One region of the Vagococcus sp. QWL-13 genome, then DNA from elsewhere that is predicted to be linked to it. Evidence: riboswitches for the same ligand, from Rfam matches in the RefSeq annotation. Region 1 holds a riboswitch; the other holds the start of a gene.
The links. Region 1 has a riboswitch for lysine ahead of AC4PHI_RS01150 (ABC transporter permease subunit). Riboswitches for the same ligand answer to the same signal wherever they lie in the genome.
Positions count from the first base shown of each region.

Region 1 (6,791 bases):
TCAAAATAGCACCTAAGATAATCCGATACCAGCCGAAAGGTTTGAAATCGTTGGTTTTGATAAAATTCATCAAAAACTTGATAGCTATGATGGAAACAATAAAGGCTACGAAAGAACCTACCAACAAGAAGGTCAGTTCTCCTTCTATGAAATTTCCTCCTGCCTTAAAAAACTTGAGAAGCTTGTAACCGCTAGCTCCGAACATCACGGGAATACTGAGGAAGAATGAAAATTCCGCTGCTACATAACGGGAGGTTCCAATAAGCAGTGCTCCGATGATGGTGGCTCCCGAGCGGGAAGTTCCGGGCATTAATGACAACACCTGGAACAATCCGATGATAATAGCGGTCTGATAAGTAAATGTTTTAAAGCTGGTGATTTTTGGTTCACGATTTTTATTGAAGTTTTCCACAATGATGAATAAGACACCGTATAAAATCAACATGATGGCAATCGGTAAAAATTTGTGGAAATGTTCATCAAACCAGTCATCAAAAAGCAGTCCCAAAACACCGGCAGGGATACACCCGACAATAACTTTAAACCATAAATCCCATGTGTCTTTTTTTTCTGCAGTTGTTTTTTTAGGAGAAAAAGGGTTCAACTTGTGGAAATATAGAATAACTACCGCGAGAATCGCTCCCAACTGGACCACCACATTAAACATTTCGATAAATTCGGGCCGGGCATCCAGTTGCATAAATTCCTGCACTAAAATCAAATGTCCGGTACTGCTGATAGGCAGCCATTCGGTCACCCCTTCGACTACACCTAAAATAATTGCTTTAATTAGTTCATACCAATTCATATTAAGATCCTTTCAGTTACTGACATTAAAAAACTTTCTGCCCATTAGTATACCTATTTTTTCAAAAAAAACAATTTGAATTTGAGATTTTAACTAGAACTTAAAATTCAATAAAAAGTGAAAATCAAGTAATTTTATGAAGTTATCCACATAAAATTGTTAACAACTTTATGATTTTGTTAATAACTCTTAGAAACAAAGGGATAAAGCTAAAAAAAAGTGGACAACTTTCCACAAAGTTATCCACATTGTCCACAAGATGGGTATAAGTATCAATGTTGTTCTAAAATCCGTTTTAAAAATTCTTTTGTCCGTAATTCTTTAGGATGGTTAAAAATGTTCTCCGGCGTATTTTCTTCTGCAATCACGCCTTGGTCCATAAAAACAACCCGGTCGGAGACATCTTTGGCAAATCCCATTTCGTGAGTGACGACGACCATCGTCAGACCTTCTGCTGCCAACTCGCGAATAGTTTTCAAAACTTCACCTACCATTTCAGGGTCTAAGGCAGAAGTGGGTTCATCAAAAAGCAGGCAGTCCGGATTCATCGAGAGTGCTCGTGCGATAGCGACCCGCTGTTTTTGTCCGCCTGACAGTTGTTTAGGGCTGGCGTTTTGGAATTCTCCCATGCCTACTTTACGAAGATTTTCCATTGCGATTTTTTCTGCTTCTTTTTGCGATCGTTTCAAGACTTGGACTTGCCCAATCACACAATTTTGCAAAGCATTTTTATTTTCGAACAAATTAAACTGTTGAAAAACCATCCCCAGATGTGTGCGTAATTGAGAAAGTGAGCAGTCTTCCGACATAACACTTTCTCCTTTAAATAAAATATCACCGCTGGTAGGTTCTTCCAACATATTGATACAGCGTAGAAGTGTGGACTTGCCCGAGCCCGATGAGCCGATGACTGTCACAACTTCTCCTTTATGAATGGTTAAATTGACACCTTTTAAAATATGGTTTTCACCAAAATTTTTATGCAGATCTTTTATCTCAATCATTTTCTCCATCAAAAATCCCTCCTAGTCAGTGGTTTTTGGCTTTTGAACTTGCATCTGATTTCCATAGGGTTCGTAATGACCGGGACCGTCCAGCTTTTTCTCAATACGACGCAAGATTTGGGTCACAGCGAAGGTCATGACAAAATATATGACACAAACGACAGAGAAAGTTTCGAAAAATCTAAAGTTTGCCCCAGAAACGGTTTTTGCCTGGAAAAACAATTCTGAAACGGCAATCACGTTCAAAACAGAAGTATCTTTGATGTTGATGACAAATTCATTGCCTGTCGCCGGTAAAATATTACGGATGACTTGGGGAACAACAATGTGCCGCATCGTTTGAAAGTGGGTCATCCCGATGGCTTGTGCCGCTTCAAACTGCCCCTTATCCACAGCAAAAATTCCGCCGCGGACGATTTCAGTCATATAAGCGCCCGTATTGATTGACACGATAAAAATTGCAGCAATTGTACGATTGATATTGATACCGAATGCTTGTGCCACACCATAGTAGATGACCATTGACTGTACGATCATCGGTGTTCCGCGGAAGATTTCGATATACACAGAGAATAAAGCATTCAGAAAGTTGAATATCCCTCTTTTACCAGCTTTTTTAGGGGTTGGAATCGTTCTGAACATCCCGATAGCCATCCCAATCGCTGTGCCTAAAATCGTTCCGATTAGTGAGATAAGCAAAGTCATTCCGGCTCCCCGTACGAACATCACGCCGTTTTCTTCCACGATTTTTTTGACCCAAAAGAAAAACCCTCCGGTAGCCTCGTCCTCGGCTCCGGGTTGTTGCCCAATTGCAGTAGCCATGATTTCTTCCCGTTGTTCTCTGGAAATATTTCCCAAAATCTCATTAATCGGTTCAGTCAGCGGGCTTCCTTTTCTTAATCCTATGGCAACAGTCGAATCGGCTTCCGACAGTTCGAAACCTTTCCCTTCAGCAAATTGCACCATGACGAAATTTGGATTGATTTTTTTCGCGGTGATTCCTTCAACATTTTCAGACACGTAACCATCAATGACTCCAGACTCCAGTGCTACGCGCATGGCCGGAAAATCATCCATGGCTAATTCTTTTTGCACACCGGGAATTTGGTCGATGGCATCGTAATGGAGAGTCCCCAGCTGACCGGTGATTTTGGCACCTTCAAAGTCGGCTAGTGATCTGGCTTCTTCAAAGGGAGAGCCTTTTTTTACCATCATCACAAGTTCTGCATGGTGATAGGCTTCTGAAAAATCAATGGCTTTCTTCCGTTCGGCAGTCGGGGACATCCCCGCAACAATAGCATCAATTTTCCCTGAAGTCAGTGCAGGAGCCAAGCCGTCCCAAGATATTTTCACGATGACCAGTTCTTTTCCTAAACCATCGGCGACTTTTTTTGCGATTTCAACGTCATATCCACCCGCATACTCTTTTTGTCCGTCAATGGGTACAGCATTATTTTTATCTGTTTGCTGGGTCCAGTTAAACGGGGGGTATCCGGCTTCCATTCCTACTCTAAACACAGCTTCATCGCTATTTTCTGCTGACGCACTGCTGGTGCTCCAAGTCACAGCAGAAAAAATCAGCAGGAAAGCACACAACCATTTCATTCTTTTTTTCATTTGTTTCCTCCTATGGATAATATTGATAAAAAAAGACCTCGTGAATTTCACGAGGTCTCGGATTGCACAAATTTTCCTCCGCTTGACGAAAATAGCGCAACTTAGTCTTCACAGACTAAGACAGTCCAGCAGTTGTTCGCTGCTGTCCCAACACTTACCAGAGAGGCTGGTAAGCATTTCGGCGACTTTCCCTCTACTTAGTGTCTTCGTTCCCTCAAACTCGACCAAGCTTCTTGATTATCGCGACCTCTACCTCATCATGAGGCAATTTAATTGTTTCTATAATAGCCTAGAAAATTGACTGCGTCAAGTCCAGCTGGAAACAATGGAAGGGATTATCGGATGCGTTTAAAAACGGAATGATTTGTGAAATTCGCAAATGATTAACATGTGGATGAAATATGTGATAAAACTTAGATAAAAACAAAAACCCTGCCAGCAAACTTCCGGCAGGGTTGATTTTATGAGTGTGCTACTTGTGGTTTTTTGACTCGACCCAAGATGGCTTGAATCACTGACAGGCCTCCGTTGGCAATCATCAGTGCCCGGATAGCAGAACTGTATAATGTGATATCGAAATCCCAAGTTTTATAAACGACTAGAATAATTGCTAGAAAAACAATTACCAGAAGATTAAAGAAGGCAAAAGCCCACAGGTTACCATTTTCTTTTCTTGCAAGGTAAAACAATGAGAATCCGATACTAAGGATGACCCAAGCAAGACTGACAAAAATGCTGAACCAATAAATTAAAAATGCCACCATTTTTCTCGCTCCCTTTCATTTTTATCTTGGACAATCATACCATTTTAACGTGAAAAAGTCATGCAATATTTGTTATTTTGACTTGGGTAGAAAAAAACCGAGGCAGAGTCTGCCTCGGTTTGAATCTTGCTTAAGTTTATCTTTCCTGCTGGAGTGCTTTTAATCCAGCCATGTTTAACAGGTTCCAAGGTGTATCAAATTCAGGTTGGAAGAAGAAATCCGCATAAGCCAGTTCTTCAATGGTGAATTTCGTTTGTATAGCAATAGAAATCGCATTGATATTCGCAGTCAAATCCTGTTTGGATAAAATTTGTGCCCCTAGAATTTCCAATGTCTGAGGATCGTAAACTAATTTGAACATGACCCGTTCCTTCATTTTTTCTGGAATAAAGTCCATTAAAGTATCTTGATCCAACAGAACTGATTTGATGTCAATGTTTAATTTTTCTGCCATTTGGTCATTTAACCCAGTTGAAGCAAATTTATAATCAAAAACTCTTAAAGCAGACGATCCCTGAACTCCAGGAAATGGTGCGACAGGTTCGATCAGGTTTTTGACAGCATAGCGGCCTTGGCGTCTGGCGTTTGTGGCAAGAGAAATATTGACCTCGGTCTTGCCGGGATTGTACTGGATTAGCGTGGCATCTCCAATCGCAAAGACATCCGGCTGGCTGGTCTGCATATAGCGGTCTGTTTTGATCATTCCGTTAGGATGCAAATCAACAGCATCTTTCAGCCATCGAGTATTAGGACGGACACCAGCAGACATGACGACTAAATCGGCAGGATATTCTCCTTTGTCAGTAATGACCGACGCAACTTTTCCTTCACCGGTAAAGCTTGTCACAGATTCTCTCATTGCTAAATGAACGCCGTTTTCTTCCATTTCTTTTTCAAGAACATCGGTAAAGTCTTTATCCAGATAGACACCAAGCGGACGGGGAATGATATCGATTACCGTCACATGTTTGCCTGCCAAAGCGAAAGCCTCAGCAGCCTCGATACCGATATACCCGGCACCGATTACGACCACATTTTTGATTTCCGGATCAACGGAGAGCAATCTTAAATCAATGGTATCCTGACGGCCGCGCATAGTTTTGATGTTGCCTAAATCATTTCCCGGAACAGGAAGAATAAATGGATCAGCCCCCGGACTTAAAATGATTTTATCATAAGACTCTACTCGCTCTTCGCCAGTCAAATGATCAAGCACCCGTACTTGATGTTTGTCAGCTTCCAGTTTAGTGATTTCTTGGTTTACGAAAACGTGGACCCCACGTTTTTCCATCTCTTCGGCAGTCATGTAACGTATTGAATTAACGTCAGTGACTACTCCTTCGAGATACATTTGAGTCCCTCAACCCATAAATGAGATGAAGTCGCCTTTTTCATACCACTGAATTTCAGCATCTGGATGAGTCAGCAATAATTCTTCAACTGCTTCATAGCCGCCGTGGGAAGAACCTAAAACGATGACTTTCATGAAAATTACCTCCTATAATTATTTTTATACATCTCCATTATAACGAATAACCTTTGAAATAAGCAAAGATTAGCCTGTGTCTTTGCTTTAAAAAAAGGAGGCTGGGAAGTAAAACGTCATTGACGATTATAAAAAATTACGGTACTTTATGTAAGGACGATAATTGAAAGGTTGGGGATGTTTATGTGGTTTATACCTGCGATGATCTCAGTTTTGGCTTGGGGGACCGCCGATCTGTTTTATAAAAAAGGAAATCACCCTTCGGAAAAATACAGCGCTTTGCGAACTGTAGTCATGGTAGGCGGAGTCATGGGGCTTCACGCAATCGGCTACATGATTTTTAAAGGTGTGGCATTTGATTGGATGAATTTGATTAAGTACCTGCCTGTGTCGTTTATGTATATCCTATCAATGACAATCGGCTATGTGGGCCTGCGCTATATCGAGTTATCGATAGCCTCGCCTATCAGCAATTCATCAGGGGCGGTTTCAGCACTGCTGTCATTTTTTCTGTTGGGCAGTTCCATGAAGAAAATTCAGTTTCTTGCAGTAGCGATGATTTCAGTCGGGATTTTCTTGCTGTCTTATTTTGAAAAACAAGAAGCAGACCGTCAATTAGCCAGAGAAGGAGCAATCATAGATAAAAAATACCGGAAAAGTGCAGTGGCGATTATTTTTCCGATTTTATATTGTGTCATCGACGGCCTAGGGACTTTTTTAGATGGTTATTATTTGGAGACAAAGAAAATCATGTCTGAAGATCAGGCACTAATCGCCTATGAATTGACTTTTTTAATTGTAGGAGTAGCTTGCTGGCTCTATGTTCGGATGATAGGCAAGGAAGCCATTGCTTTACGTCAGGAAAAAAATCGTCTGCTTGCTGCAGGTTTTGAAACTTTGGGACAATTTTTTTATGTGGGAGCGATTGCCAGCAATGCTATTGTGGTGGCACCGCTGATATCTTCTTACAGTATCGTGTCAGTCATCTGGTCACGGATTTTTTTGAAAGAAAAATTAACGGTGAAACAGTACCTAGTAATTGCGCTGATTATGGCGGCCATTGCTATCCTTGGATTTTACGACGGCTAAGGGACCAGAGGCAGGTGTTCTTG
Region 1 is NZ_CM178746.1:220,215-227,005, forward strand. It holds gene AC4PHI_RS01140 (undecaprenyl-diphosphate phosphatase) at 1-808, opposite strand, end outside; gene AC4PHI_RS01145 (amino acid ABC transporter ATP-binding protein) at 1,081-1,821, opposite strand; gene AC4PHI_RS01150 (ABC transporter permease subunit) at 1,834-3,429, opposite strand; lysine riboswitch at 3,514-3,689, opposite strand; gene AC4PHI_RS01155 (hypothetical protein) at 3,891-4,193, opposite strand; gene AC4PHI_RS01160 (FAD-dependent oxidoreductase) at 4,330-5,679, opposite strand; gene AC4PHI_RS01165 (EamA family transporter) at 5,863-6,768, shown strand.

Region 2 (6,791 bases), 1.1 Mb from region 1:
ATAAATATCATTCAGCAAACGGCAGGCAACCTGTAATGCATCTACACTTTTGCCGCTGTCCGCAACATGAATCGCTTTTCCATGGACTGTAATATTCACATCGGAAGCTTGGGACATCAATGCCTTGCTTCTCGAAAAAATACTTCCCTTTGGCAGTCCCGGCCATAAATGAAAACCATAAAACTCCGATACTCCGTATTTCTGAAGCAAACCTGAATTAATGATGCTTTGAGATCCGCCCAAAGCTTCTTCCGAGGGCTGAAAAACCAAAACAATGTTTTTATCTAATTTATGGACATACTTTTCTAAGTAGTCAAATATTCCTAAAACCATCGCCATGTGACCGTCGTGTCCACAGGCGTGCATAAATCCCGGATGCTGGGAAACAAAATCGTGGTCGGTTTCCTCCATAATAGGCAAGCCGTCAATATCCGTTCGAAACCCGATTGTCTTCTCTTTTCCGTTATCATAGAAAATAATTATTCCAGTTTCTCCTACTTCGTGCAATATACCCGACGTTTTTTTCATATGGTCATAGAGATATGCTTTTGTTTCAAATTCCTGAAATCCAATTTCAGGGATCAAATGGAGTTCCCGTCGATATTGTTCTAACACTTTATCACCTGCTTTTCTCACAGAATATTTCCTGCTCCTGCTTTAAAGACCGCTATCCCACAAAGAAATCAAGACATACTCGATCAGTTGTCACTTCCTTGATAAACTCGGCCACACGCAAGTGCTCTGGATGAGTCTGATAGTCAGCTAAAGCTTTTTCGTTTTCATACAACCCATTTAGCATAAGGTCATGGGTACTTGATTGAAGCAGGGAAATCTCTACCTCAATAGAAATAATACCGGGGATAGCAGTGCTTAACTGTTCCACAGCTAATTTTATTTTACGTGCATTGGCTAGTTTTTCCTCGTCAGAAAACTCTCTTTTGAAATTCCAGGCTACAATATGCCGAATCATTTGAAAACTCCTAACCTAATTATTTCTGATACAAACAACTATTGATTAAATCAACTCTTGTTGTGCCATTTTCAATGCAATTTGAGCAGCGTTGCCGGCAGCTCCCTTACGGATATTATCAGCCACACAGTACAGCAGCAGACCGTTGTCAGCTGCAAGATCACGGCGTATCCGACCTACAAACACATCATCGGTACCGTTAGCTAACGTTGATACCGGATAAAGATGGTTAGGGCCGTCGTCCACTAATTTAATCCCCTCGAAATTTTTTAAAATTTCTCTGACTTGATCCAACTCAAAGCTTTTTTCCAACTCTACAGAAATACTGACACCATGTCCGTTAAGCACAGGCACTCTGACACAGGTAGCACTTATAGGCAAATCCGGTGTGTGGAGCATTTTTTTGGTTTCATTAATCATTTTCATTTCTTCTTTTGTATAACCGTCATCAAGGAAAACATCGATTTCCGGGATACATGTTTCAGTTATATTATGAGGATAAAAGGCTGGCTCTTTTCCTTTTCTGGTTTCCAGCAAATCATTAATCCCATTTTGTCCGCTGCCGCTGACAGCTTGATAGGTTGCATAACTTACGCGAGTCAAACCAAACTTTTCATGCAAGGCTTTCAGCGGTAACACTGCTTGAATCGTAGAACAGTTTGGATTTGCGATCAACGAATGTCCTGTCACATCGCTGAAATTCACCTCAGGGACTACCAGAGGGATTGTTGGGTCTTCACGGAACATACTTGAATTGTCAATGACTTTAGCACCTGCTTTGACAGCAATAGGAGCAAACTTTTCTGCAATACTTCCCCCTGCACTAAATAATGCTAAATCCACCCCTGAAAAAGATTCTTCAGTCAATTCCTCAACGACTAATTCCTGTCCTTTGAATTCAAAAGTTTTTCCTGCACTTCGTTTTGAAGCCAAAAGTTTCAAGGAGGCCAAGGGAAAATCATACTCGTCTAAAACTTTCAAAAACGTTTGACCGACAGCCCCAGTTGCTCCTACAATACATACATGATATTTTTTCATCTACTTCCACCCTTTATCATTCTTTTGATGCCTTATGCATCTCTGATTATTCTGATTTATTCCTCTGATCCTTAGATCAGCACCAGCTATATTAAAATAAACAATCTTCCATCGAATACAGACCTGGTTCTTGTTGCAGCAGCCATGCTGCACCTACAAGCGATCCTTTGGAAAATATTTTCTTCGAGAATGCCTCATGTTTAATAGAAAGCACTTCATCAGTTCCCGCAAAAATCACTTCATGTTCGCCAACGATAGTACCTCCGCGTAATGCATGAACACCAACCTCTTTGGGTTGTCTTGGGGCGATACCTTCCCGCCCATAAACCGGAGTAAAATCTCCTGTCTCCATCACACTGCCTAACAGCATTTTAGCCGTTCCTGACGGTGCATCCAGCTTTTTATTATGATGTTTTTCTATGATTTCGATGTCAAAGTTTTCACCTAAACTTTCAGCCAACTGTTTGACTACTTGATTCATCACAATCACACCCAAGCTATAATTACCGCTAAAAAGAACAGGAATTTTTTCTGCCGTTTTTTTTATCAGCTGTAGTTGTTCATCAGTATATCCTGTGGTCGCAATTACGACCGGTACATTATTTTTCACCGCATAATTTAATAAGTTCGTTAGATTTTCCGGGTTAGAAAAATCGACTAGTACGTCAACTGAGGCTGTTTCATTTTCCGGAAAAATATCCCACATCTTGGCCATCTGATGGGAAGTTTCCTTAATTGTTTCCGCTAAAGTCAACCCCATTTGTCCATTGCCGACTACGCCTATTTCCATGTCAATGCCTCCCCGTAACTTTCTAAAATTTCTTTCAAGACTTTTTCATTAGCTTCTGAGAGATCTGTCAATGGCAAACGCAATGGTCCTACTTCAAATCCTAAAAAATTCATGGCGTTTTTGACCGGGATTGGATTAGTTTCAACAAATAAAGTATTGATTAACTGCAAGTGGTCTTGCTGAATTTTTAATGATTTGGCAATGTCACCTTCTTCAAATGATTTAACTAAATCATGTACTTCTCTAGGCATAATATTGGCCCAAACACTGATAACTCCTGTACCTCCCACACTTAACAACGGGAAGATGGTGTCATCATTGCCGCTCAACAGACCAAAGTCATCGGAAATCAGTTTAGAAACTTGCATAACATAAGAAATATCTCCCGAAGCTTCTTTGATTGCCACAATATTTGGATGGAGACTCAATTCTTTCAATACTGGAATAGAAATCTGACAGCCTGTCCGGCTAGGAACATTGTAAAGAACGATAGGGATATTGACTTTGTCAGCGACTGTCAGAAAATGCTGCTTCATTCCTTCTTCATTTGTTTTATTGTAATAAGGGGTGATCAGCAATAATCCATCTGCACCTATTTCCTCAAACACCAGACTTCTGTGCAACGCTTCTTGGGTGCTGTTGCTGCCGCTTCCAGCGATAATTGGAACCCGACCCTTCGCTGTTTTTACGGCACAAGCAACGATTTCTTTTTCCTCTTCAATAGTCAAAGTTGGCGACTCTCCTGTGGTCCCAAAGACAACAATGCCGTCAGTTTTATTGTCTATGTGCCAGTCAATCAACGACTCTAATTTTTCAAAATCTACTTTTCCGTCTTGCGTGAATGGCGTAACAAGCGCAACAATCGACCCTTTAAACATTTTTATCTCCACCTTTTTTAAATTTTTCGAATTTTTTTGTCTAATTTGATTCAAACAGAATACTTTTAATTTCTGACATCATTTCTCAATAAATCTTTTAAAGTTTGTCGCTTGATGACTTCTTTTGCCACACCGTCTTTAACAAAAATCACTGCCGGCGTTGTCGCCCGATTATAATTACTGCTCATGGAATAGCCGTAAGCTCCTGTGGAATATACTGCCAACACGTCCCCTTGCACCACTTCAGGTAAAAATGTTTCTTCAATCACTACATCCCCCGACTCACACATTTTTCCGGCAATCGTCACTTTATTGCTTTTTTCTTCTGCTAAACGTGTCGCCACATCACAGCTGTACTTCGCTTGGTAAAGAGCTGGACGGATATTGTCCGTCATCCCGCCATCTACAAAAACATAGTGTTTGTTCGGAGTTTTTTTCTGATATCCCACAGTATAAAGCGTTGTTCCGGCTTCACCAATCAAACTTCTGCCAGGTTCAATCATTAAGGCGTTGATTTGAATTTCTCGTTTGGCTAAAGCAGCTTCCGTTACCTGCACCAGCTGGGCAACAACTTCTGGGATACTTAACGGTTTGTCTTCTTTTGTATACTTGATGCCAAAACCGCCGCCAATATTTAATGACAAAGGTTGAGAAAAACTTGCAGCTAAATCAACCAGTTTCTCAATTGCTGCCAACCAGGCATCCATCTCAAAAATCTGGGAACCGATATGAGAATGGAACCCTTCCAGTTCTAGCCAAGGACTTGAATTTATCACTGACAAACTTTCCCGATAATCCTCACTTTCCAAAGACATGCCAAACTTGGAATCGATATAAGAAGTAACGATATATTCATGGGTATGTGCTTCTATTCCTAAATTTAAACGCAACATTACCGAAATAATTTTTCCCTGTTTCCGTGCTTCCTGTTCCAGCACTTCCAACTCCATGACATTATCACACACAAAATGGGTGATGCCTTCTGAGACAGCAAACTCAATTTCTTCCGGTGTTTTATTATTGCCATGAAAATATATTTTATCAGTTGGAAAGCCCGCTTCCAGTGCAGTGAAGATTTCCCCGCCGCTTACCACATCCAAATAAAGACCGGCAGCTTCTATCTTGTGCAGCAGTTTGATACACTGAAAAGCTTTTGATGCGTACAGCACTTTCGTCTGGAAAGACTGGGAAATAAAGTTGTCTGTATATTCACTAATCCTATCATTGATTTTAGTTTCATCATAAACGTATAATGGTGTGCCGTATTCTTTAGCTAAAGACTCTGCTGACACTCCGCCGATTAACAATTCTGACATACTATCTTCTCCTTTTGCTTTTAACTCCACTCGCGGATCAAAATTTTATACTGCTTCTTAGCAAATTCTAACAAGTTTTTGGTAAGTTCATAAATGGTTTTGCACCAGAGATTACTTCCTTATAGATATTATACAAAAAAGCCTATACGTAAAGTACAGGCTTTATCACTATGTTTCAAAATTATGATCCAGCGCCTCTACTTATACAAGTAGGAGTGATATAGGTTTTCCCCATACCCCCACGATCTCTATCCGCCGATAAAGTCCCGTTCGGCAGTGGTTACCTTTCGGGTATGATCAACAAATGCCTTCTCCCACACCTTACTCATTTACACTGCAACCTCTTTATGAAATTAAATTGATGATATCATGTAATATTAAAATTGTCTATGGTAAACATTAAAAAGTTTTCATTTCATTTCTTATTATCCTTGAAATCACAGGATTACCGTCACAAATAACTTGAAAATATCTTAATAAGCTTTCGCCCATTTCTTCGACAATCGTCTAGCATAGTGGGAAATAGTAAAGTTGACAACAAAATAAACGACTGCCACAATGCCGTATAACGCAAATACCTGTGAGGTAGCTGTGTAGCGTCCCATTAAAATGTTTGCTTTCCCTAGAAGCTCCTGTAACGCTAAGACCGACCATAAAAAACTTGTGTCTTTGATCACTGTGACAAATTGGGACATAATTGCCGGTAGCATGCTTCGAAAGGCTTGAGGTAAAATGATAAACCACATCACCTGTATCTGATTAAAGCCTTGGGAAATTGCCGCTTCGATTTGTCCTGTCCCCACACTGTTCAACCCGCCGCGAATAATTTCTGCCAGAGCAGCTGTGGTAAACACGGTAAAGCTTACAATGCCTGCCGGTGTGGATTTTAGACGAAAAACTAAAAAAATCACAAAAATCCACAGCAAATTAGGGACATTCCGAACTACTTCTATGTATATAGTCGCAAGCAATTTCAAAGGGCCCTTTTCCATATTTCTAAAAATAGCTAAAAAAGTGCCAAAAAACATACTTAATAAAATTGCTACAGCCGATATATAGAGGGTCAAACCCAAACCTTCCAGTATAAATTTCATATTATTGAAAGTGAAAATTTGTCCTATTGTATCCAAATTGTTTTTCTCCTCTCTTATTTGCTGTACAATTTTTTATTCTTTTCTTCCAGTTTTCTAGCAGCTGATGCAAGTGGAAAACAAAGAATAAAGTATAAAATTGCGGCAAAGGCAAAGGCCGGGACGTAGTTCAAGTTGACTGACGACCAGCTGTTTGCGGTAAACATGATATCAGCTCCAGAAATAATGGCAATCACCGATGTGTTTTTGATTAAATTCACTGCCTGATTTGTCAAAGGAGGCAGCATCACACGCCAAGCTTGGGGCAAAACCACGTAACCCATGGCATTCCAATAAGTAAAGCCTTGAGACATGGCGGCTTCCAGCTGACCTTTAGGAATTGAACCAATTCCAGAACGCACGACTTCAGAAATATACGCGCCATGATACAATCCCACACAAATAATTCCGATCAAATAAACCGGCATAACGATTCCCACTAAAGGCAGTCCATAATAAACAAAAAAAACTTGAATCAACAAAGGCGTGTTTTGGAAAAACTCCACATAAATTCGAACCAATGCCCGAGCTAGGGGATTTTTCGCCTGAGAAACAATCCCGAATATTAGTCCGATAATAAAAGCAAGCAAAATCGCACCAATGGAAAGGGCGATAGTGTATCCAAATGATTTCACAAAGACTGGGAGGTCTTTGAATAAAGCCTCCCAA
Region 2 is NZ_CM178746.1:1,298,678-1,305,468, reverse strand. It holds gene AC4PHI_RS06025 (amidohydrolase) at 1-636, opposite strand, end outside; gene AC4PHI_RS06020 (Dabb family protein) at 668-970, opposite strand; gene AC4PHI_RS06015 (aspartate-semialdehyde dehydrogenase) at 1,016-2,008, opposite strand; gene dapB (4-hydroxy-tetrahydrodipicolinate reductase) at 2,100-2,798, opposite strand; gene dapA (4-hydroxy-tetrahydrodipicolinate synthase) at 2,789-3,676, opposite strand; gene lysA (diaminopimelate decarboxylase) at 3,742-4,992, opposite strand; lysine riboswitch at 5,174-5,346, opposite strand; gene AC4PHI_RS05995 (amino acid ABC transporter permease) at 5,466-6,086, opposite strand; gene AC4PHI_RS05990 (amino acid ABC transporter permease) at 6,140-6,791, opposite strand, start outside.
Region 2: linked by a shared signal. The riboswitch ahead of lysA (diaminopimelate decarboxylase) and the one ahead of AC4PHI_RS01150 (ABC transporter permease subunit) in region 1 are both predicted to bind lysine.